DNA from 3 places in the Peribacillus sp. NPDC097264 genome. Region 2 is predicted to be linked to each of the others. Evidence: predicted binding sites of a transcription regulator. Region 2 holds the regulator's gene; each other region holds the start of a gene.
The links. Region 2 encodes LexA, which represses DNA repair genes until DNA is damaged. Its sites were predicted from a motif close to CGAACATATGTTCG; they were not measured.
Positions count from the first base shown of each region.

Region 1: uvrB (excinuclease ABC subunit UvrB) is a predicted target of LexA. The motif match lies at 4,222-4,235, and genes of this name have one in related genera.
Region 3: ACQKL0_RS07625 (Y-family DNA polymerase) is a predicted target of LexA. The motif match lies at 5,777-5,790, and genes of this name have one in related genera.

Region 1 covers NZ_JBNNSR010000001.1:262,649-270,480, forward strand. Annotated here, with positions in the region: gene uvrA (excinuclease ABC subunit UvrA) at 1-2,099, opposite strand, end outside; gene uvrB (excinuclease ABC subunit UvrB) at 2,106-4,091, opposite strand; gene ACQKL0_RS01350 (DUF2198 family protein) at 4,311-4,541, opposite strand; gene ACQKL0_RS01355 (catalase) at 4,690-6,297, opposite strand; gene ACQKL0_RS01360 (SH3 domain-containing protein) at 6,621-7,832, shown strand, end outside.
Region 2 covers NZ_JBNNSR010000002.1:189,692-197,523, reverse strand. Annotated here, with positions in the region: gene ACQKL0_RS03610 (VanZ family protein) at 1-210, shown strand, start outside; gene ACQKL0_RS03605 (peptide MFS transporter) at 263-1,756, opposite strand; gene ACQKL0_RS03600 (GlsB/YeaQ/YmgE family stress response membrane protein) at 2,509-2,745, shown strand; gene ACQKL0_RS03595 (hypothetical protein) at 2,916-3,203, opposite strand; gene lexA (transcriptional repressor LexA) at 3,397-4,020, opposite strand; gene yneA (cell division suppressor protein YneA) at 4,180-4,491, shown strand; gene ACQKL0_RS03580 (YneB family resolvase-like protein) at 4,504-5,160, shown strand; gene ACQKL0_RS03575 (DUF896 domain-containing protein) at 5,225-5,458, shown strand; gene tkt (transketolase) at 5,690-7,696, shown strand.
Region 3 covers NZ_JBNNSR010000004.1:115,217-123,048, reverse strand. Annotated here, with positions in the region: gene ACQKL0_RS07660 (aldo/keto reductase) at 10-918, shown strand; gene ACQKL0_RS07655 (Ohr family peroxiredoxin) at 1,158-1,583, shown strand; gene ACQKL0_RS07650 (MarR family winged helix-turn-helix transcriptional regulator) at 1,642-2,079, opposite strand; gene ACQKL0_RS07645 (YqkE family protein) at 2,331-2,594, opposite strand; gene ACQKL0_RS07640 (alpha/beta hydrolase) at 2,719-3,627, shown strand; gene ACQKL0_RS07635 (iron-sulfur cluster biosynthesis family protein) at 3,674-3,997, opposite strand; gene ACQKL0_RS07630 (YolD-like family protein) at 4,100-4,432, opposite strand; gene ACQKL0_RS07625 (Y-family DNA polymerase) at 4,458-5,717, opposite strand; gene ACQKL0_RS07620 (NlpC/P60 family protein) at 6,114-6,773, shown strand; gene ACQKL0_RS07615 (DUF3221 domain-containing protein) at 6,829-7,362, opposite strand; gene ACQKL0_RS07610 (SDR family NAD(P)-dependent oxidoreductase) at 7,518-7,832, opposite strand, start outside.

The DNA of each region.
Region 1 (7,832 bases), on a different contig from region 2:
GCCGGGTTAGAACGAGGTGTCCTGCCAATTGGCGATTGATCAATATCAATCACTTTATCTAAATGTTCAATCCCTTTAATTTCACGGTATTCCCCAGGTCTAGCCTTGGCACGGTTCAGTTTTTGCGCTAGAGACTTATGAAGGATTTCATTCACTAACGTACTTTTACCAGAACCGGAAACCCCAGTGACCGATGTAAACACCCCAAGTGGGAATTTAACATTGACGTTTTTCAGGTTATTTTGCTTAGCCCCTTTGATTTCAATGAACCGTCCGTCGTTTTTTCGGCGTTCTAACGGAAGAGGGATGAACTTCTTTCCGGAAAGGTATTGGCCCGTTAATGATTGGGGATGATTCATGACTTCTTCCGGGGTGCCGGCAGCTACGATTTCTCCACCATGTTCACCTGCTCCCGGGCCCACATCAATCAGATAATCTGCCGCAAGCATCGTATCTTCATCATGCTCGACCACGATGAGCGTATTGCCGATTTCACGCATGTTTTTTAGCGTGTCAATCAATCGGTCATTATCACGCTGATGCAGACCGATGGAAGGTTCATCTAAAATATACAGCACCCCCGTCAGACGTGAACCTATCTGGGTAGCCAACCGGATACGCTGAGCTTCCCCACCCGATAATGTTCCTGCTGCCCGGCTTAACGTCAAATAATCCAACCCGACGTTATCAAGGAAACCAAGGCGTTCGCGGATTTCCCGTAAGATCAACTTCGCAATCGCGGCTTCTTTTTCGGTCAACTCGAGGTTATCGAAAAACTGCAAGGAGTCTGAAACCGATAAAGCCGTTGTTTCGCTTATATGGACACCTTGAATGAGGACAGCGAGGCTTTCTTTTTTCAATCGATGCCCCTTACATGTGGGACACGGATTCTCCGACATGTACTTCTGCATTTGCTCCCGTATATAGTCGGAGTTCGTATCCTTAAAGCGCCGTTCGATATTTCGTAAAACCCCTTCAAACGGAATATGGCCTTCCTGCACTCTTCCAAAATCATTTTTATAGCTGAAATAGATCTTATCCTTACCAGATCCCAGTAAGATTTTCTCCAGTTTCTCTTCCGGAAGGTCTTTGACCGGGATATCCATATCGATGTCATAATGAGTCGCTACAGCTTCAAGGAGCTGCGGGTAATATTGAGAACTCGTCGGCTCCCATGGCGCTATGGCATGCTGGCGAAGACTTAACTCTTTATTCGGGATGACCAGATCACGGTCCACTTCAAGCCTTGCACCCAAACCATCACAATCCGGACAGGCCCCGAATGGACTATTGAAAGAAAACATCCTCGGCTCTAACTCCCCAACAGAAAAACCACAGATTGGGCAAGCATGATCCTCACTGAAGAGTAATTCCTCTTCGCCCATCACATCTATAATGACCTTGCCATCCCCAAGCTTCAAAGCGCTTTCCAAGGAATCTGCAAGTCTTGCCCTGATTCCTTCTTTGATGACGATCCGGTCAATGATGACTTCTATTGAATGCTTTTTATTCTTTTCAAGGGTGATATCATCACTGAGGTCATACATCTCCCCATCAATCCGCACACGGACATACCCTTGTTTCTTCACTTCTTCCAGCACTTTCACATGTGTTCCCTTTCTTCCTGAAACGAGTGGTGCCAATACTTGAAGCTTTGTCCGTTCCGGATAGTCAAGTATACGGTCAACCATTTGTTCAATCGTCTGGGAACTGATTTCGATATGATGGATCGGACAAGTCGGCCGGCCGACCCTCGCATATAGCAATCTTAAATAATCATAAATTTCCGTTACGGTTCCCACAGTGGAACGAGGGTTCTTGCTCGTCGTTTTCTGATCGATCGATATCGCAGGAGATAACCCTTCAATCATATCCACGTCTGGTTTATCCACCTGCCCTAAGAATTGGCGGGCATAAGCCGAGAGTGATTCGACATAACGTCTTTGTCCTTCCGCATATATCGTATCAAAAGCCAAGGACGACTTCCCGGAACCGGATAATCCTGTTAGCACTACAAGCTTATCCCTCGGTATCGTGACGTCGATATTCTTGAGGTTGTTGGTCCTTGCACCCTTAATCACAATTTTATCCATTGCCATGTTTCGTCACCCTTCCGCTTTTAACTCTAATATTAAATCACGCAGTTCGGCAGCCCGTTCGAAATCCAGTGCCTTTGCCGCTTCTTTCATTTCTTTTTCCATGCTTGCCACCACTTTTTCGCGCTCTTTTTTCGGAAGCTTAGACAGTTTGATAGCCGGATCTTCCTGATACGCTTCCCCATCTTCAGCAACTTGTGTAGCCCGGATGGAATCCCTGATATCCTTTTGGATGGTCTGTGGTGTGATTCCATGCTTTTTGTTGAATTTTTCCTGGATTTCCCGTCGGCGCGTCGTTTCACTGATGGCCAGTTCCATCGAATTCGTTATCCGGTCGGCATACATGATGACGTGCCCGTTTGCATTCCTGGCGGCACGGCCCATCGTTTGGATGAGTGAACGTTCCGAGCGGAGGAACCCTTCTTTATCAGCATCAAGAATGGTCACCAAGGACACTTCGGGGATATCCAGTCCTTCCCGCAAAAGATTGATCCCGACAAGGACATCATATTTCCCCATCCTCAATTCCCGGATGATTTCAATTCTTTCCAACGTTTTTATCTCAGAATGAAGGTACTGAACCTTGATTCCTATATCCTTCAGGTAATCTGTTAAATCTTCGGACATCTTTTTCGTCAATGTCGTAATTAATACCCGTTCATCCCGTTTAGCCCGTTCCTGAATTTCACCTATCAGGTCATCAATCTGCCCTTCAATCGGTCGCACTTCAATGGTAGGATCAAGCAATCCAGTAGGTCGGATAATTTGCTCGACCATTTCCGGCGTATGTTCCAATTCATATGGTCCTGGAGTTGCCGAAACGAATATGGATTGATGGACTTTCTTTTCAAACTCCTCGAATCTGAGTGGGCGGTTATCTTTCGCAGAGGGTAGGCGGAATCCATGGTCCACCAATACCTGCTTCCGAGCCTGATCGCCATTGAACATGCCGCGGATCTGTGAAAGGGTTACATGTGACTCGTCGACAATCAATAGGAAGTCTTCCGGAAAATAGTCAATCAAGGTGTAAGGTGTAGCTCCTGCGGGGCGTAGGGTTAAATGACGGGAATAGTTCTCGATACCCGAACAGAAACCCATCTCCCTCATCATTTCCAAATCGTAACGGGTCCGTTGCTCCAATCGCTGTGCTTCAAGAAGCTTTTCATCTTCACGAAGTTCTGCCAATCGTTCTTCAAGTTCCGTTTCAATATTTTGAATCGCCACATTCAGTTTCTCTTCACGTGTGACGAAATGGGATGCCGGAAAGATGGCGATATGTTCCCGTTCACCAGTGATCTCGCCAGTCAGGGCATCGACTTCCCGAATCCGGTCAATCTCGTCCCCGAAAAACTCGACCCGAACGCAGTGTTCATCTTTTGAGGCCGGGAAGATTTCAACTACGTCTCCGCGGACCCTGAACGTTCCACGTTGAAAGGCAATATCATTTCTCTCATATTGAATATCTACAAGTTTATGCAGCAGTGCATTTCTGTCTATCTCCATACCAGTACGCAGCGATACCACCATCTCCCTGTATTCTTCCGGGGAACCTAACCCATAAATACAAGATACACTGGCGATGATGATGACATCTTCCCGTTCGAACAAAGAGGATGTCGCCGAGTGGCGGAGTTTATCGATTTCATCATTGATACTGGCATCTTTCTCTATGAAAGTATCAGTGGAAGGCACATAGGCTTCTGGCTGATAGTAATCGTAATAGCTGACAAAGTACTCAACCGCATTATTGGGGAAAAACTCTTTGAACTCACTGTAAAGCTGCCCTGCCAACGTTTTGTTATGGGCAATGACAAGGGTAGGCTTATTGATTTGTTGGATGACATTGGAGACAGTGAATGTTTTCCCTGTCCCTGTCGCACCAAGCAGCGTCTGCATACTCTTTCCTTCTTTTATGCCAGCAACAAGCTTTTCTATCGCCGCTGGCTGATCTCCCTGTGGAGAATATTTTGAGACTAACTCAAACGTTTCCTTCACCAAGCATGGCCTCCTACTGAATTAGTTTTATATGAAAAAAGGGATATGATTTATTCCTTCTATTTATTCCGTTTAAAGAACTATATATACACATTCTACCACAATATCCTCAAAACAAACCACCGAAAAGCGAACAAACATTCTGTTTCGCGTTTTATAACCTAGCAGGTCAAAGAGTCCTTTTCATAGAAATCGAGACAAAAAAAGCACCTCTATAAATTAGGCGCTCTTGGCTGTTCGTTTCATCATTCTTTTTGATAACCAGAAACCCACCGTCAGTGATAGTGCATCAATGATTATTAATAAGTTCGTATGTGTATAACCTTTATATGCGGAAGCGGCGATCAATGCAACCGTTAGTATAAGACCTACAATATAGTTATAGGTGACCCTTGAAAATAGCATGACTAGAAGACCGGGTAATAGAAGGGCTGAAAGAAATTTAATCATTTTTTCATCTCCTTTGTAAGAGAAAAATAGAGTAGTTACAGTTTAAATGATTCCTTGTTTTTTTGCCAATCTATTTCCTGCAAAACGAACAAGCGGTATACAAAAGGGAAACCCCCTTCAAGGAAGGGAGTTCACTTTTTACATCCTATTAATATGGATCGGCGTCATGACCTTTTTCGACCGCTTCCCCTGGATTGTCCGTACCACCCATTGGTTTGGAAGACTCAGTATGTTGGGAAGCTGCCGCTAATCCTTCTTTCAAACGGCGGCCATAATCTTTATCGGCCTCTTCAGCAAGTGCAATCATCTTCTCTTGAATGCGTGGATCGGCAGGCGCGAGTGCATCCACTAGATTGGAGATCAATTCGTCCCTTTCCCAATCCTCGAATTCACGATACGTTTCACCTGCTTGTTTGGTGTTGCTTTGGCGGTCTATCGTTTCACGGACCAGTTTGCCCTCCACAAATGGGGTATACTCTTTACCCGTTTGCTCAGCCTCTTTCAATCCTCCTACAGTCGATGGTTCGTAGTTGATATGAGGACTTTGGTTTCCTCTACCCACTTCATACTGCATTTGGCCGCCCGTTTGATTGGTCGCCGTCCGTTTTTTCGGTGCATTGATCGGCAGTTGCAGATAATTTGCCCCTACGCGATGACGTTGTGTATCCGAATACGAGAATGTGCGGCCTTGGAGCATCTTATCATCCGAGAAATCCAATCCATCTACAAGGACTCCCGTTCCAAAAGCAACCTGCTCGACTTCGGTGAAATAATCTTCCGGGTTCTTATTCAAAACCATCGTGCCGACATGCAGCCATGGGAATTGGTCCTTTGGCCAAATCTTCGTATCATCCAATGGATCGAAATCCAGTTCAGGATGGGCATCATCACTCATGATCTGTACATTTAAATCCCATTCTGGATAATCCCCATTTTCGATTGCTTCATATAAATCCTGTGTAGCATGATTGAAATTCGTCGACTGAATCTCATTCGCTTCTTTCTGCGTCAAGTTTTTGATCCCTTGCTTTGGTTCCCAATGGTACTTGACCAGGACTGCTTCCCCCTCTTGATTCACCCACTTATACGTATTGACCCCGGAACCTTGCATCATGCGGTAGCTAGCCGGAATGCCCCAAGGCGAAAATAAGAAGGTGATCATATGGAAGGTTTCCGGAGAACTTGAGCAGAAATCGAAAATCCTTCTGCCATCCTGAATGTTTGTAACAGGGTCGGGTTTGAAGGCATGGATCAAATCAGGAAATTTCATGGCGTCGCGGATAAAGAATATTTTGAGGTTGTTCCCTACTAAATCCCAGTTTCCATCTTCCGTATAAAACTTAACGGCAAATCCACGAGGGTCACGTAATGTTTCAGGGGAGGTTCCCCCATGAATGACCGAAGAAAACCTGACGAAGACCTGTGTTTTTTTACCCGCTTCTTGAAAGACCTTTGCTCTCGTATATTTAGAAACCGGCTCGTCTCCCGCCTTGCCTGTCGGAACAAAATATCCATGTGCACCTGCACCTCGTGCATGTACCACCCGCTCCGGAATCCGCTCTCTATCGAAGTGACTCATTTTTTCCAGGAAGTCGTAGTTCTCTAATGTACTTGGTCCCCTGTTTCCAACAGTCCGGATGCTTTGATTATTCGTTATGGGGTGCCCTTGTCGGTTGGTCAGGGTTTCTTCCGATTCATTATTCGTCTCTTTGGATTTATCAGACACTAAATTTCCTCCTTTGTAAATATCATCCATCACCCCAACTAACATCCCCAATTCCTCAAACTTCACTCATATTAATTCAAAATTCTTCAATTAATGTAAATTACGTTCTAATTACCTACAAAAAGTTCCAAAAAACACCTACTAATTGACGTGAGTATATTGTACTATTATTAATGAATCTCCTTCACACTATCGCCAATGATACCGATAAAAATCATGGAGATTACTCCAATGAAGGCATCTCCGCAGTATATGTGCACTTATATTCACTTACCAAGGGTTATTCTTACCCAACCTCTGGATGAACCATAGCCATTCGATTATTTCAGCATAATTTAAAGGAGCGAGCTTTAATGAAAAGAAGAATAATCACCCTATTTGCAGCAACCTTGGTTTTTTTGACGATTTTCTCGTATCCACACGCCACCGATCAAGTTCAGGCCGCTTCCAAAACGGCCAAAGTTACAGCTAGTTCCCTCCATATAAGAGAACAACCTAAGACCACCGCAAAATCTCTGGGCTTAATAAAAAAAGGAAAAGAAGTGACGATCTCTTCACAAAAATCCGGATGGTCGAAAATCAAGTATGGAAAAATAACTGGTTGGGTTTCCACCACGTATTTGGACGAGTTAGGTTATGTGACAGCTTCCTCGTTAGTATTAAGAAAATCAAATAATACAAGCAGCAAGTCTCTCGCAACCTTACCTAAAGGAACCGCCGTAGAAATTAAATCGACCAAAGGCAATTGGCTACAAATCTATGCATCTTCCAAAAAGAAAACCGGTTGGGTTTCTAAAACATACATAACTAGTTCCAAGCCTACAGCCACCGCTAAACCGGCAGCTGTCAGCACAACCAAGTACTATGTTACAGCCAGTTCATTGTATGTCCGTAAGTCTGCCAATACCACGTCAAAGAAGCTGGCGACGATCAATAAGGGCGCTGCCGTTACCTATATTAAAAAATCGGGTAACTGGGCAAACGTGAAGACGGCTTCCGGCGTGACCGGATGGGCTTCCTTAACCTATCTATCTAAGAAAAAACCTACTGCATCTCCTTCAGCCGTTAAGGAAACGACTTACTATGTAACAGCTGCCGAGCTATACGTAAGGAAATCGGGTAACTCAAAAGCAGACAAAGTCACCACTCTAAAAAAAGGGGAGGCTGTCACGCTTTATGAAGAGAAAGACAAATGGGGAAGAATCAAAACGGCTTCCGGGAAAACAGGTTGGGCTTCCCTTACCTATCTAGCAAAAACCAAGCCGAAAGAAACAAAACCAGTAACAACCACACCACCTAAAGTAGAAGCACCTACAAAAGAAGAACCTGTCAAAACCAAGCCAACCAAATACTATGTCATTTCCGACTCGTTGAACATTCGCAATGGACCTTCGGCAACGAATAAAATACTAGGGGCCGTCGATAGAAGTGATAGTGTCATAGTGACGGAAACACAAGGAGATTGGGGCAAGGTCGAAACACAATCCGATTTGGTAGGATGGGCCTCCCTCACGTATCTATCGAAGACCAAACCGAGTGATGGATTTAAAGGCAAAGTGATCGTC
Region 2 (7,832 bases):
AGAAAGGGAAAAAAGATGACCGGTATTCCAAGATTTCTTATTCCCTTTTTCTCAATCTCAATCATAGAAATATGCCAGTATGTTTTTCAAAGAGGAAGTTTGGATATAGACGATCTGATCTTGAACCTTATTGGGGTATATTTGGGATATTTCTTGTATCGTTGGTTCGTGAAAGTGATAGATATTATCCCCGCAAAGCGGAATGCATGAAAAACAAAAAAAGCCAGCTTGTCCATGATAGGAGAAGCTGGCTTTACATTTGTTAACGTAAGCCTTTCATAAAGCCTTGAATCTTTGGTGATATTGCCAATAGGATAAATCCTAAAATCAATGAAGTGATTCCGATAGCCCCGAAATAGACCATTTCCGTGTCCGCAGAGTAAAATCTTACAATTTGAGCATTTAATGCTTGTGCTGCTGCATTGGCTAAGAACCATAAACTCATCATTTGTGCTGAGAACGCAGATGGAGCAAGTTTAGTCGTAGCTGACATACCAACAGGTGACAAGCATAGCTCTCCAATTACTACAAGGAAATAACTAAGTACAAGCCATAATGGGCTAACTAATGAACCGGCTCCTCCAAAATAAGAGGGAACCAAAATTACTAGGAATGATAAACCAGCAAAGAATAGGCCAATTGAAAACTTTTGAGGTATAGTTGGCTGACGTTTCCCTAATTTAACCCATAACCATGCGAATAAAGGAGCTAAAGTAATGATGAACAATGGGTTTAAAGATTGGAACCATGCTGGTGAAATGTGAAAACCTGCAAATTCTAACTGTGTCCGTTTATCAGCATAATTTGCTAAAATAGTTGAGCCTTGTTCTTGGATGGCCCAAAACATGACAGCTGCTATAAATAAAGGAATATAGGCTAGTAAACGTGAACGCTCAACAGCTGTTGTTTTCGGACTACGGTACATCACAATAAAATACATGGTAGGAATAAGAATTCCAAGAATACCAACAAGGCCGATAAAGCTATTAAGTGTTAAGAGACCATTTGAGATAGCGATTGCACAAATGATGGCAATAATTAAAATAGCTAGCCCAATCTTGGTGTAAACAGATTTCTTTTCATTCGGAGCCAAAGGATTGACAGGGGTTATTCCTGCAAGTCCCAGATTTTTTTTCTTTGTAGCCATGAAGACGATTAATCCAATAAACATACCAACGGCTGCAATACCGAATCCAAGGTGGAAATTGTACTTCATTCCAACTGTTCCGACAATAAGCGGAGCAATGAATGCACCCGTGTTTATTCCCATGTAGAATATGCTGAAACCAGAATCTCGACGGTTATCGTCTTCTGCATATAGCTCCCCAACAATACTGGATACATTTGGTTTTAAAAGACCTGTACCTATAACGATTAGTATCATGGAAACAAAGAACATGGAAATGCTGCCCGGTATGGCAAGTGCAATATGACCAAGCATAATCAATATACCGCCGTAAAAAACGGCTTTCGATGTTCCGAAAATCCTATCGGCTAACCAGCCACCAATAATTCCGGACATATATACTAACGATCCATAGATGGATACAATGGCTAGAGATGTTTTTTCATCAAGACCTAATCCACCTTTAGATACCTCATAATACATATAGTATACAAGAATGGCCTTCATACCATAATAGGAGAAGCGCTCCCAAAACTCCGTGAAGAAAAGAGTGAATAGTCCTTTAGGGTTTCCGAAAAAACCTTTTTGAGGAATGCTATCCAAAATTTTCTGTTTATTTATTGATGACATACATTCTCCTCCTTTTATTATAGTATAATAACTTTTCTTAGAGCAGTTGTAAAGAATATTTAGTGTATTTTAATAATAGTTCATAATAAGTGGTGTTTATATCCCGTTTTTGTGAAATACAGGACTATTGAAATGGCATAAATAGGTAATGAGGTATATATTAGAGCCCTTTAATCACGTTGGATTGAAAACGCACCGTTCATTTGATATATAATCCATTAAGTAAATGATTTGGGGTTTCGAATTGCAAGAACCTTCAATAAGTTATGAAAATCCAATTTTAAATGGTTGTGTAGAAAAAATGATGATGAATAAAGGTTGAAATATTAAAAAAGTATGGTAGGAAATAGTGTAAATAATTGAAAATAGGAATATTGTCATATCGACAAAAGAAGCCAAAATACTTATTCTAGTATAGAAAGCAATTTAATTGTTTTCTTTTTTACCATGTGGTGCCGCCAGATAATTGCAGTTATCTGGCGGCATTTATTATTATAACCAAATAATAATTTTCAACCATTCTTACTGGATGGTTTTCTTTGTGGTAGGGAGAACGGAAGATCAAACACTAAAGGCCACCCTTTTTAGGGCGGCCTTTTATAGTACCTATATAGGTAGAAGTATATAAGCAGCCGATAAGTTTATTGCCTGAGGAGCTTAAGTGATTTTCATTAGTCACAAGTCTGTTCTATTAATAAAAAAATTTCATAAATTTTAGAGAAAGGAGGTGGTTATTTTTGGAGCTAATTTGGATGTTAATTGTTGGTGGAATAATTGGATGGCTGGGAAGCCTGATTTTAGGAAGGGATATGCCGGGTGGAATTATTGGAAATATCATTGCTGGATTTGTTGGAGCATGGCTTGGTACTGCAATATTAGGGCCAATCGGACCTGAAACAGAAGGGTTTTACATTGTGCCTGCGTTACTGGGTGCCATAATTGTAGTGTTCATTGTATCCATTATCATGAGAAATACAAGATGGAGGTAGAAAGCAGAGGGTATACGATTGAATAAATTTTCCAGAATCACGTGTAGATGGTTTAGAGAAAGCTGATCTATATGTGTCCATTATTGCTTGAAAATGCTGTTCAACAATACTGGACAGTTTTTTTGCGTAAAAAAATAGAGGTTTCGATTAAAGGATCGATCAGTGTTTACTCAATCCGAATGATTATCAGAGTTTCTAAAGGATACGAAAGCTGTTTTAAGTGCGGCGTAATTACCGATACTGGCGTATCCGTAAAACCATCCCATAAAAATCCCGGTAGTCAAGTTATGCCGATGGCTTATGAATATAGAAATGATTAAACCAAGACATAACGCAATAGTGGGTACGTAACTTCGGGGGATAGGAAAGAGAAACTTTATAATTTGGGTCAAAATCATGATAGTTGGGATAGCCATTACAGCATCCCAAAAATTCGTATGTATCGTCGGAAAATCCATAGTAACACCACTTTCAAAAAGAAATGTCTATTGAACTTAATTTCACCGGATATAAAAGAATTATACCTTGTTATTTTGACTCGGTTTGTTATTCAATGCTCTCTAGTAAAATATTATAATATTGCTTCTGTCATATACATAGGATGTAATACATAGACTTAAAACAAATAAAAAAAGCGCAATTTGTGCGCTTTTAGTGAATTTGCCTATATAGCCCGATCACTCTTCCAAGAATGGTTACATCTCTTAGAATGATAGGTTCCATATTGGAGTTTTCCGGCTGAAGCCGTATGTAATCCGGTTCCTTAAAGAATCGTTTAACGGTGGCTTCATCATCTTCCGTCATGGCCACGACGATATCTCCGTTATTGGCATTGCTTTGTTGTTTTACAATGACATAATCTCCATCATGAATTCCTGCTTCAATCATACTTTCACCCATAATTTCAAGCATGAACACATGATCATCATGTGGAACCATACTTTCAGGAAGAGGGAAGTATTCCTCTATGTTCTCAATGGCAGTTATCGGCATACCTGCGGTTACTTTTCCGAGAAGTGGTACGTTAACTACGTTTGTTTTTGGAATGTTATTAGATTCTTCTATATTTAAAATCTCAATGGCCCTTGGTTTAGTCGGGTCGCGTCTGATTAAGCCTTTGCTTTCCAAACGAGATAAATGTCCATGTACAGTCGAACTTGATGCAAGTCCCACAGCTTCGCCAATCTCTCTAACGGAAGGTGGATAACCTTTTTGACGAACTTCATCTTTTATGAAATCAAGAATATCCTGCTGCCGTTTTGATAGTTTAGTCATATACGCACCTCTTCTCTATAATTCTTTGCTATATTATAGCATGGCTCTCCATGCTATACAAACATAAGTTCGAATTTGGTTGTTGACTGAAACAAACGTTCGTATTATAATTCAATTATCAACTAAAAACGAACGTACATTCGCTATGGAGGGATATTAATGAAGACATTTTGCAAAAATAATATCTATACGATTCTATTAGCAGGATTTGTATTTATCTTGTCTATTTTATTCTCTTTCACATTAGATAGTAATCAAAATAAGGATTTCCTTTCGATTGAAATTAACGAAGGTGATACTATATGGGAGATTTCAGAAGAATATGGTCAAACCGAATTGACAAAAAAAGAATTCATTGGTTGGATAGAAGAGTATAACGGTGTAAGGGCGGATACGATTAAGGCAGGTCAAATCATTGTCATACCAGTTGAAAGTGAAAAAGTAGTCCAAAGTTTGGCTAGTAAGCAGTAAAGGTAGGTTCATATGAAAGCAGTCATCTATTGTCGGGTAAGTACAGAAAAAGAAACACAGGAAACCTCGCTAGCTAGGCAGGAAGAGGAATTAGTAAAGTTAGCAGAACATAATGACATGGAAGTCGTTTCAATAATAAGAGAGCAGGCAAGTGGTTACGAACTGAACCGTGACGGGATATTTGACATGCTTGATCTTTTTAAGACAAAAGAAGCGGATGTTCTCCTGATTCAAGATGAAACTAGGTTGGGAAGAGGAAATGCTAAAATTGCCTTGTTTCATGTTGTACTTAAAGAAGGAGTGAAGATTTTCACACTTTCTCATGATGGTGAATTAGAGTTATCGGACTCTGATGCCATGGTTATCCAAATTGTTGGTATTGTAGAAGAATATCAACGCAAACTACATAACCTGAAAATTAAACGTGGTATGCTTAGGGCCGTTGAAAATGGCTACCGCCCCCAGAAAAACCTGAAGAACCAAAGAAACTCCACTGGCAGGGATCGTAAAGAAGTACCCATAGAAGAAATTGTGAAACTGCGTTCGAATGGATTAACTTTTGCCGAGATTGCGGCAACACTGAGAGGCTTTGGCTATGACGTGTCAAAAGCAACGGTACACCGCAGATTCTTGGAATACCAGCAAGGTACACCGGAGAATCAATCATAGAACTTGTAATTTCACTTTTTTTTTAATACCATGTCAATATCCGTATATATAAAGGAGAAAAATTATGCTATCAAAAGAAAAAATGGCCCGTATCAATGAACTTTCTAAAAAAGCTAAGGGAGAGGGCTTAACTGTAGAAGAGGCGAAAGAGCAAACTTCCTTACGAAGTGAGTATTTGGAGACATTTAGACGTTCAATGGCTGATACGTTAGAAAATGTTAAAGTTATCGATCCAGAAGGTAATGATGTCACGCCTCAAAAAATAAAAAATATTAAAGAAAAAAAAGGTTTACATTAACCAATAAGGACTGATGATGGCCCCATAATTAGGATTACTCATGAGGAATGTAAAGTGAAAAAAGAGAATGCATCGATGTATGTATTCTCTTTTTTGGTTTAACCTAACCTTGGTAAATCCTTAATTAGTAGAAAATTGAATTAGCTGTGCAAGAAATGGTTATTTTAGTTGTGATATTAAGTTAGTCAATATAATATAAAGAGGTACACTACAGGAAGGGATGTTTTACACATGTTAGATAAATTAGATGCACTTTCTATTAATACAATTCGTACATTATCGATCGATGCAATTGAAAAGGCTAATTCAGGTCATCCAGGCATGCCTATGGGTGCAGCTCCCATGGCATATAAGCTGTGGACTGATTATATGAATCATAACCCGAAAAATCCTGATTGGTTTAATAGAGACCGTTTTGTTTTATCGGCAGGACATGGTTCCATGCTATTATACAGTCTCCTGCATTTATCAGGTTACGGCTTGACAATGGATGACTTAAAGGGTTTCCGTCAATGGGGAAGTAAAACTCCTGGGCATCCTGAATACGGACATACTGCTGGAGTAGATGCCACTACTGGACCACTTGGCCAAGGGATTGCAATGGCTGTAGGTATGGCAATGGCAGAACGTCACTTGGCTGAAAGCTACAATCGTGATTCTTATAATGTGGTTGATCATTATACATATAGTATTTGTGGGGATGGAGACTTAATGGAAGGCGTTTCAGCTGAAGCAGCTTCTTTAGCAGGGCATCTTCAACTAGGAAGACTTGTCGTTTTATATGATTCAAACGATATTTCTCTTGATGGAGATCTTAGCCAATCATTCAGTGAAAGTGTAGCAGACCGTTTTAAATCATACGGCTGGCAGTATCTGAGAGTGGAAGACGGCAACGATTTACAACAAATCGCAAAAGCCATTGACGAAGCAAAGACTGATGAAGCTCGTCCAACTTTAATCGAAGTGAAGACAGTGATTGGTTATGGTTCTCCTAACCGCTCTGGTAAGTCTGCTGCTCACGGTGCTCCTCTAGGTGCTGATGAAATGAAGTTGACAAAAGAAGCTTACAAATGGACATTCGAAGAAGACTTTTATGTTCCGGATGAAGTATATGCACACTTTAATGAAGCTTGCGTAGAAGCTGGAAATAAAAAAGAACAAGAATGGAATGAATTATTTAATAAATATAAAGAAGCGTACCCTGAGCTCGCTGAACAGCTGGAGCTTTCTATAAAAGGTGAACTACCTGCAGACTGGGATCAAGAAATTCCAGTTTATGAAGAAGGCAAGACATTGGCTTCGCGTGCTTCCAGTGGAGAAGTATTGAATGCATTAGCGAAAAAACTACCTAGCCTTATTGGAGGTTCAGCTGATTTAGCAGGTTCAAATAATACATCCATCAAAGGTGCTACAGATCTATTGCCTGGAAATTATAGTGGACGTAATATTTGGTTTGGTGTACGTGAATTCGCTATGGGAGCAGCATTGAATGGGATGACGCTACATGGTGGCATCAAGGTTTACGGTGGAACATTCTTCGTATTCTCTGATTATCTACGTCCATCCATCCGAATGGCTGCCTTAATGGGACTTCCTGTAACATATGTATTCACTCACGACAGTATCGCTGTTGGTGAAGACGGACCGACACATGAGCCTATCGAACAATTAGCCTCATTACGTGCCATGCCTAATCTTGGTGTGATTCGTCCAGCTGATGGTAATGAAGTTGCAGCAGCTTGGAAGGTCGCTATTGAGTCTAAAGATAAACCAACGGCACTTGTGTTAACACGACAAGGGTTACCGACAATCAAAAACACATCAGAAACTGCTTATGAAGGTGTGTTAAAAGGTGCGTATGTTATATCAGACGCTAAAAAAGAAGTAGCGGATGCATTGCTACTGGCTACTGGTTCTGAAGTTCATCTAGCTGTCGAAGCACAGCAAGCATTGTCGGAGGAAGGAATTGAAGTTTCCGTTATCAGCATGCCATCGTGGGATCGTTTTGAAACTCAATCCAAGGATTACAAACAAAGTGTAATCAACCCGGCTGTCAAAAAACGTCTGGCTATCGAAATGGCTTCACCATTTGGCTGGGACCGTTATACAGGGGATGAAGGTGAAATTTTAGCCATTAATCATTTTGGCGCTTCAGCTCCAGGCGGTAAAATTATGAAAGAATTCGGCTTTACCGTTGAAAATGTAGTAGCTCGTGTGAAAGAGATGCTTGTTAAATAATTGAGTAAGACCTGACTGACACCTATTTATGAGGTGTCAGTTTTTCTTATATTTCAGGTAAATGAGGACTTATTTAAAAAAATCCCATTCGACAAAAAAAGATGAAAATTTCTCCAGCAAACAACATATCTTGTTG
Region 3 (7,832 bases), on a different contig from region 2:
GAGGATAACATGAAAAAACGCAGATTAGGAAATTCGGATTTGCTTGTATCCGAAATTGGACTTGGATGCATGTCTTTGGGAACCGATCAAAAAAAGGCAGCCGAAATTGTGAAGGCTGCTTTACATGAAGGCATCAATTACTTCGACACCGCTGACTTATATGATTTTGGAGTGAACGAGGAAATTGTGGGAGAAAGCCTAAAGCCAGTTCGCGATCAAGTGTACATAGCAACGAAAGTCGGAAACCGCTGGACGGAAAATAAAGAAGGCTGGAGCTGGGATCCATCTGGTGACTATATCAAGACGGCCGTAAAAGATAGTCTAAAGAGACTAGGCACCGACTATATTGACCTCTATCAGCTGCATGGCGGTACGATTGAAGATAATTTGGAGGAAACGATTGAAGCCTTTGAGGACTTAAAAAAAGAAGGTTTGATTCGGTACTATGGAATATCATCGATTCGGCCCAATGTAATAAAGGCATTTGTCGAGAATTCAGATATTGATTCCGTGATGATGCAGTACAGCCTTCTGGACCGCCGTCCGGAAGAGTGGATGCCACTTTTGGAAAATAAGCAGGTCAGCATCATTGCTCGGGGGCCTCTCGCCAAAGGGCTGCTAAGTGAAAAAATGCTTAACAAGGCTAGTGAGGACGGCTACCTCGATTATAGCTATCAAGCACTCAAGGACTTACTTCCACAATTAAAAGAGAAGATTTCCGGCAAGAAGCTGAATGCTGTGGCTCTGCAATATGTATTATCGAACCAATGCGTTGCATCTGCCGTAGCCGGGGCGAGCACGGTGCAACAGCTTCGCGAAAACTGTCAGGCTGCCAACAGCCCTTCTCTTTCAAAAGATGAACTTGATCTGTTGAAGCAACTCACCAAAGCAAGCAAATATGCAAACCACCGGGAATAAATCTAACCTGAACACCCTTTAAAGACTAGCAATCATTTCTCTGCAAAGCTATCCTTTCCGTACACCTACGGTTGGATAGCTTTTTTTTATTCCGGGAGTCATACCCTACACTTTTAAATAACTCAGCTGCAAAAGTGTAGGGTGAGTTCTTTCTAAGATCTTTTCTGTTGCTATTTCTTAATTGATATTATACAATTCAATTGTGCACAATCTAAATGAAAAGATTGGAGAGATAAACAATGACAAAAACACTATTTACGACGTCCGTAACGGTTGATGGAGGAAGAGAAGGAACGGCCATTTCAGCTGATGGAAACTTTACGGTTGATATTGCAATGCCCGGAACGCCAAGGGCTAAACAGATGCCTGAAGCTTCTAATCCTGAACAGCTTTTTGCAGCAGGATATGCGGCTTGTTTTGATAGTGCTTTACAATCGGTTGGAAAGATTGAAGGTGCTACATTTACTTCAAACGTCACAGCCAATGTCAGTTTATTGATGGGTGATATGCATCAATACAGCTTGGCTGTAACATTAGTCGTAAAGGGATCAGGAATCGATAAAAATTCATTTGAAACTTTCGTTCATAAAGCTCACCAAATGTGCCCTTATTCAAAAGCAATCAACGGCAATGTGGATGTTGCCATTGAAATTGAAGTAGAATAAAGCAATTTCACAAAAAAACGCTTGGGTTTGAAGTGAACCCAGGCGTTTTTCTATTCCTTCAAAGTGCTTGCAAGGTTTTTAATAGTTGAAGCAGCGACGCTTTCAAATCCTCAACCACTTGCTTATCTTCACCGGACATATCTGAAATGCGTTCAGGAATGAAACAGGCTTCTTCCCTTAAATCAAGTCCCTTTCGAGTCAGCTGAATCATGACAGACCTTTCATCTTTAGTGGACCGTTCACGAACAATGAGCCCATTCTGCTCCATCCGTTTCAACATGGGAGTGAGCGTTCCTGAATCAAGTGCAAGTAACTCCCCTAATTTCTTCACTGTAAGCGTGTCTTGCTCCCATAGTAAAAGCAGAACGAGATATTGAGGATACGTTACGTTAAGTTTGGTAAGTAGTGGTTTATACTTCTTGGTCATTTCCCTCGAATTTGCATATAGAAGGAAGCATAGTTGATTTTCCAGTACAGATTCTATTCTTTTTTCCATTTCATCACCAACTAATAGTAGTCCATTCGATAAGCGGGTACCTATCAAACTTACTTTTAATATAATCGTTATGCTTTATAAAATAAAGCGATTCGGCCGTCCAAACAGAATTACGAAGGAATTTAATTTGTTCCATGTCATTTTCCTCATACAAAAACATCCCCGTTATAAGTATATGGGTACCAACGAAGATGCTTTCCATTTATCGTTTTTTTGGTCGGGTCATAATAAACATCCCGATTTCATTAAAATCATTTATAGTTTTTCCAGTTAAGATCACTTTCACCCAACAGCTCTTCGAATGATTTATTTTTCTCACGCTGTTTTCTTTCTTGACGTTTCTTTTCTTCTTCTGCTGCTCTCTTCTCTTGTTCCGCATCGTTTAATTCTTTTTGTTTTTGGCGAAGCTGCGACATGATATCTTGATTGAGCATATCACCAAGTTTCAATGATGACGATGCTTCTTTATCTTGCTTTTTACTTTGATTTTGATTGCGCGGCTGTTTCTTTTTCATCCTTAAAACCCCCTGACATTATACATTATTATACCATGACTCCGGTTTTACCCGTGACGATTTCTTAACAGTATTTTCTTATTTTTCAACATGGTAAAATAAACTAAAAACAAGGAGGTTCACCATGAAAAAATGGGGTCTCGCAATTGCCGGCATCTTGACGTATATGGTCGGCATCGGTATTTATTTTTCTAATCGGCTCATGTACATGAAGAAGAAGGAAGATGATTTCATCAAATATCGTGAAGTCTTGGCTAAACGGTTCATTCAAGAGGATTTTGATACCCTGCCTAAAAGCGAAATCTGGGTACCTTCTCCATCTGGGTATTCCTTGAAATGCATGTTTATTGAACCGCATCCTACGAATAAGTGGATCATTATTGCTCACGGCGTGACAGAAAATAAAACGAACTCGATCAAGTACATGAACATTTTCCTTAAGCGTGGATTCAATGCGGTCATCTATGATCACCGTCGTCATGGAGACTCCGGTGGGAAAACAAGCAGCTATGGACATTATGAAAAATTCGACTTGAAAGCCGTGATTGACGAGTTAAAAAAACGTAAAGGTTCAGACCTTTTCTTCGGCATTCATGGTGAATCCATGGGGGCTGTGACCCTTCTTCTATATGCGGGCATGCTTGAAGATGGAGCAGATTTTTATATTGCCGATTGTCCATTTTCCAATTTTGAAAAGCAAATTCAACATCAAATCGGTATGGAAATCCCTTTTCCAACCTGGAGCATCTTTCCACTTGGGCGCATGTTCATCAAACTTCGTGATGGATATTGGACGAACGAAGTATCACCGATAGATTTCATTAGTACTATCGAAAAACCAGTGCTGTTCATTCATAGTGAACCTGATACTTTCATTCCCGCTTCCATGACACTTGAATTATATGAAGCAAAAAAAGGACCAAAACAACTTTACCTCGCAAAAAACGGGGCTCACGCACAATCATATAATGCTAATCCCAAGGAATATGAGGAACGGATCGACCAATTTCTCGAACAGCTTGTATTGAAATAGACAAAGGAAGAATCTCACGACTATCGGGATTCTCCCTTTGCTTTTTTTAGAGTTTATTAAAGTAACTCATCCTTGGATTCAAGATTTGATTCGGGCTTTTTAGCTGAAAGCAGTTTGCTTCGACCACAAAGTCTATTGTCATGATATCATCGAGAAAAATCATTTTAGATTTTTCGACATAAAGGGGAACTCCATTGGTCTCCACTTTTTGATTATCCTCCTCAAGCTCGTCAACGAGCCAAAGAGCTGTCACGCCACTTACTACGCAACCACAGCCATCTGTATCATATTTCAACTGTAAATGTCCTTCTTTTCCCTGTATTTTATCGGAAAGTTTTTCGGCTGCTCTATCTGTCCATACAATGTACATCTCATTTCCCCCTATTCGTTCCATTCCCCCATTATAAACGATGAAAGGACCCCTGTCCTTTTCCCGCACTCTTGTGCATCCATGGGGATAATCCCACCATTCTTATTCCATCAATCTTACATCCGCTATATGGGAAAGTTGAATATAATGTGGTTGCTGAAAATGGTCAATAATATGAAGTCTTTGCAAGCATTCATCATAATAATGAATGCTTCCGATTAAAAGCTGGTATCGGGTTCTGTCATAATAGGCAATCATGACCTCTCTACCTTCTTCCATCGCTTCCCCCATCACAGCATTCATTTCTTCAAACTGCTGTTCATCGAGAATGCGTCTTGCTTCATGGCTATCCTCCGCCACCCAATCCCGCAACATCTTCACATGTTCCGGTAGCATCATGGATGTCCATTTGATACGCCCCCGATCATGAATCATTCTTTTTCCTCCTCTGACGACTTTGTCAAGCCTTATGCCCGCCAAGCAATCCGCTTCTATAAACGGCCGTCCCGGCTTTCGTATACGAAACCGCGCGCAACAGTGATTTTGAACCATATTTATGTCGAATGCGGTCAACGGTATAACTCAATTCCCGCTTTTTCCACCGTGAAGCATCAAATAAAGTCAGCTGCATCTCATTATCATCCACAATATTCGAGAGTGTGACCGAAACGCTACGAACCGTTTTTTGCTTATGATAGTTTTCATGAAAAAGTTCAAGACAGACTTTATACAATTCCATTGTGATATTTGTCGGTTCCTCAATCGAACGGGAGCGATGAAACCCACCGCCAAACTCATCCTTACTATAACCAATGCTCAGACTGATCGTCCGTCCAGCCTTCCTATGGGTACGAGCCCTTCTTCCGACTTCCTCACAAATTTCTACCATAACCTGCTTGATCTCGTGTTCTTCCTTGTAATCACGGAGTAAAATCTGACTTTTACCAAAGCTGACCTGCCCCTCGATGATCGGCGCCCCGAGATCTGACAAATCGATTCCCCAGGCATGATGATAAAGCTGATTGCCCATAATCCCGAACTTCGCTTCAAGCAATTGAAGGTCATAATTGGCAAGTTGCCCGACAGTGAATATTCCCATGCCATGAAGGGTCTTTTCCACCCTCCTTCCTATCCCCCACATTTCACGAAGCGGAGAAATCGGCCAAAGCTTAGCTGGTACGTCTTCATATGTCCACTCAGCTATTCCTGTATGTTTGGCCTCGAGATCAAGAGAAAGCTTCGCCATCAGCATGTTCGGCCCAATCCCGATTGCACTTGGAATCTGTAATTCCCTTTCAATGTCATCTTTTATTTTCCTGGCAATATTCCAGGCATCCCCCCATAAAGAAGCCGCTCCATCAACTTTCAAAAAACTTTCGTCCACACTGTATACATGAATCGCTTCTTTTGGAACATAGCGGTGAAACAAGCGCGTAATCTCCGTCGAAACTCTCAAATAAGTGGCCATTTTGGGTTCAACGACTAGAATGCGTCGATCTTTCGGTATCTCAAACTTCCGGGAACCGGTTTTTATACCGAATTCCTTCTTTAGCTTTGGAGAAGCCGCAAGCACAATGCTCCCCTCCCTATTCTTATCACCCACCACTGCCAAATAACATTCGAGCGGGTCCAATCCATGCATGACCGCTGAGCAGCTAGCATAAAAACTTTTCATATCAATACACATAATTGATTGTTTCGGCATCATGCTATAATCCATTTTTTCTTCACCCTATACAGAATATACGTTCGTGTTTATATTATATCCCTCATTCTAAACGAATAAACGTTCGCATTCAATGGAAGTTTCATGACAAATTTCCACCTTTTTATGGGAACTTTTTAAATACCCATAAATACCCTTTAATTTAAAAGTAATCCATTATATCCAACTAGTTTTTATAAATATAATTAGTTGGTATCTTGCCCAAAAGGGGAACCGAGTCTTTTAACCCTTTTACTATTTAAGAAAAACGATTTCGCTGATTTTCACTAAGTATTACTACTTATTTTTTGTAATGAAAATGTAATCAAAAACTGGTTTGATTGTCACAATGGTATTGTAGGATAATATTGTTAAAGAAAAATAGAGAGATAGAGAGAGGAAATGAGATACATGAAGAAATGGATTGCCTCAGCTGCTGTTGCTTCTGCATTAATGCTGACGCCACTTCAGGCGTTTGCAAATATTGGAGATCAAACCCTCAGACCCGGAATGACACATAGTGATGTCAAACAACTACAGACCCTATTAAAAACTAAAGGTTATTTCACATATACTGGTTCATCGACTACTTACTACGGAACCTATTCAACAACTGCCGTAAAAAACTTTCAAAAAGCTAAAGGATTGACTGCCGATGGGATTGCAGGAAGAAATACCTTCAATGCGCTCGGTGTTTATAATATCAATAATACAAGCATGATTAATTATGCAAAAACATTGATAGGCTCGCCATACAAATGGGCTGGCACGACACCAGCAGGATTTGACTGTTCGGGGTTCATCTATTATGTATTCCAAAAATCACAAGGAATTACCCTACCACGGACAACATCCCAGCTTTATGCGAATACCGGATTGAAAGTATCAACGCCATCAAAAGGCGATCTTGTATTCTTTGATACTTCTTCTGGAAAGACGGGTGTTTCCCATGCTGGAATCTACATTGGAAACAATCAGTTCATTCATGCTTCCTCTTCTAAAGGAATTACCATCACCGATATGAATAACTCCTATTGGGCGCCAAAATACCTGGGTGCAAAAACTTTATAAAAAAACATAAGACTAAAACGAAGCAGGGCAGAATCTATTTGATTCTGCCCTGTTATTATTTTAGATATAAGATTTCTTCAGTAGAATCGTCTACGGTCACAGTAAATGATGCGTCCAAGTTGGAGCGATTCATCATTTCAATATTGTATACATGCTCGGAAGGGAAATGAATGATTTCAAGAACCATGAAACGCTGACTAGGAGCTTTAGTCACATGCTCAAGTGCAGCAGTTACGGCCTTTTGCTCTTCTAGACTCTCTTCATCCTTTAAAATCCGTATCAATTCTGCATCCGCTTTCGAAGGAAATGATTCTTCGACCTCTCCACCGTACCATGGTTTAACTTTCATCCCGATTGCCAAGTCTGAATAACTGAGCTTTGCCCCATGTTCATCTTGTATATACGTATGATTTTTCACCTTGTAATACGTCCCTTTTATCAGAATCCGCTTATCATCTAAATCTGTAATGAATCCTTCTTCTCCCTTGCCAATGGACTTATGGGGTTGCTCTTCAGAGAAGGATTGACAGCTTCCCAGAATGAAAAAAAGGAATAAAAAGATAAAAGACTTTCCCATAACGAGCTTCATACAAAATCCCTCCTATAAAACAGACGAATTTACCAATGAAATGGTTACATAAAATGGAAAGTTAATCCAAATAAATTCAAAAAAAAGGGAATGTCAGATGACACTCCCCTTAATTTCTTATTAAAATAGTAATCTTCACTTATATTTAGAAGTATCTATTTTTTAAAAAATGCTTTTTTCCCAACGGTCTCAGTGATTCTTGGAAACAAGGTATAAAACTTACTCACCATATTCATCCAGGCGGGCAGATTGACTTCCCGTTTATTAGTTAGCATGGCAGCAACGATTTTGGCTGCTACATCCTCAGGCTTAAGCATGAATTTCTTAATGCCCTTCATATATGTCCCGGATTCATCCGCTATAGTAAAAAAGTTGGTTTCGATTGGCCCAGGATTGACGGTGGTCACATGAATGTTGTCTTCCATCAATTCAAGCCGGAGAGCATTCGAATAACCAAGCACCGCGAATTT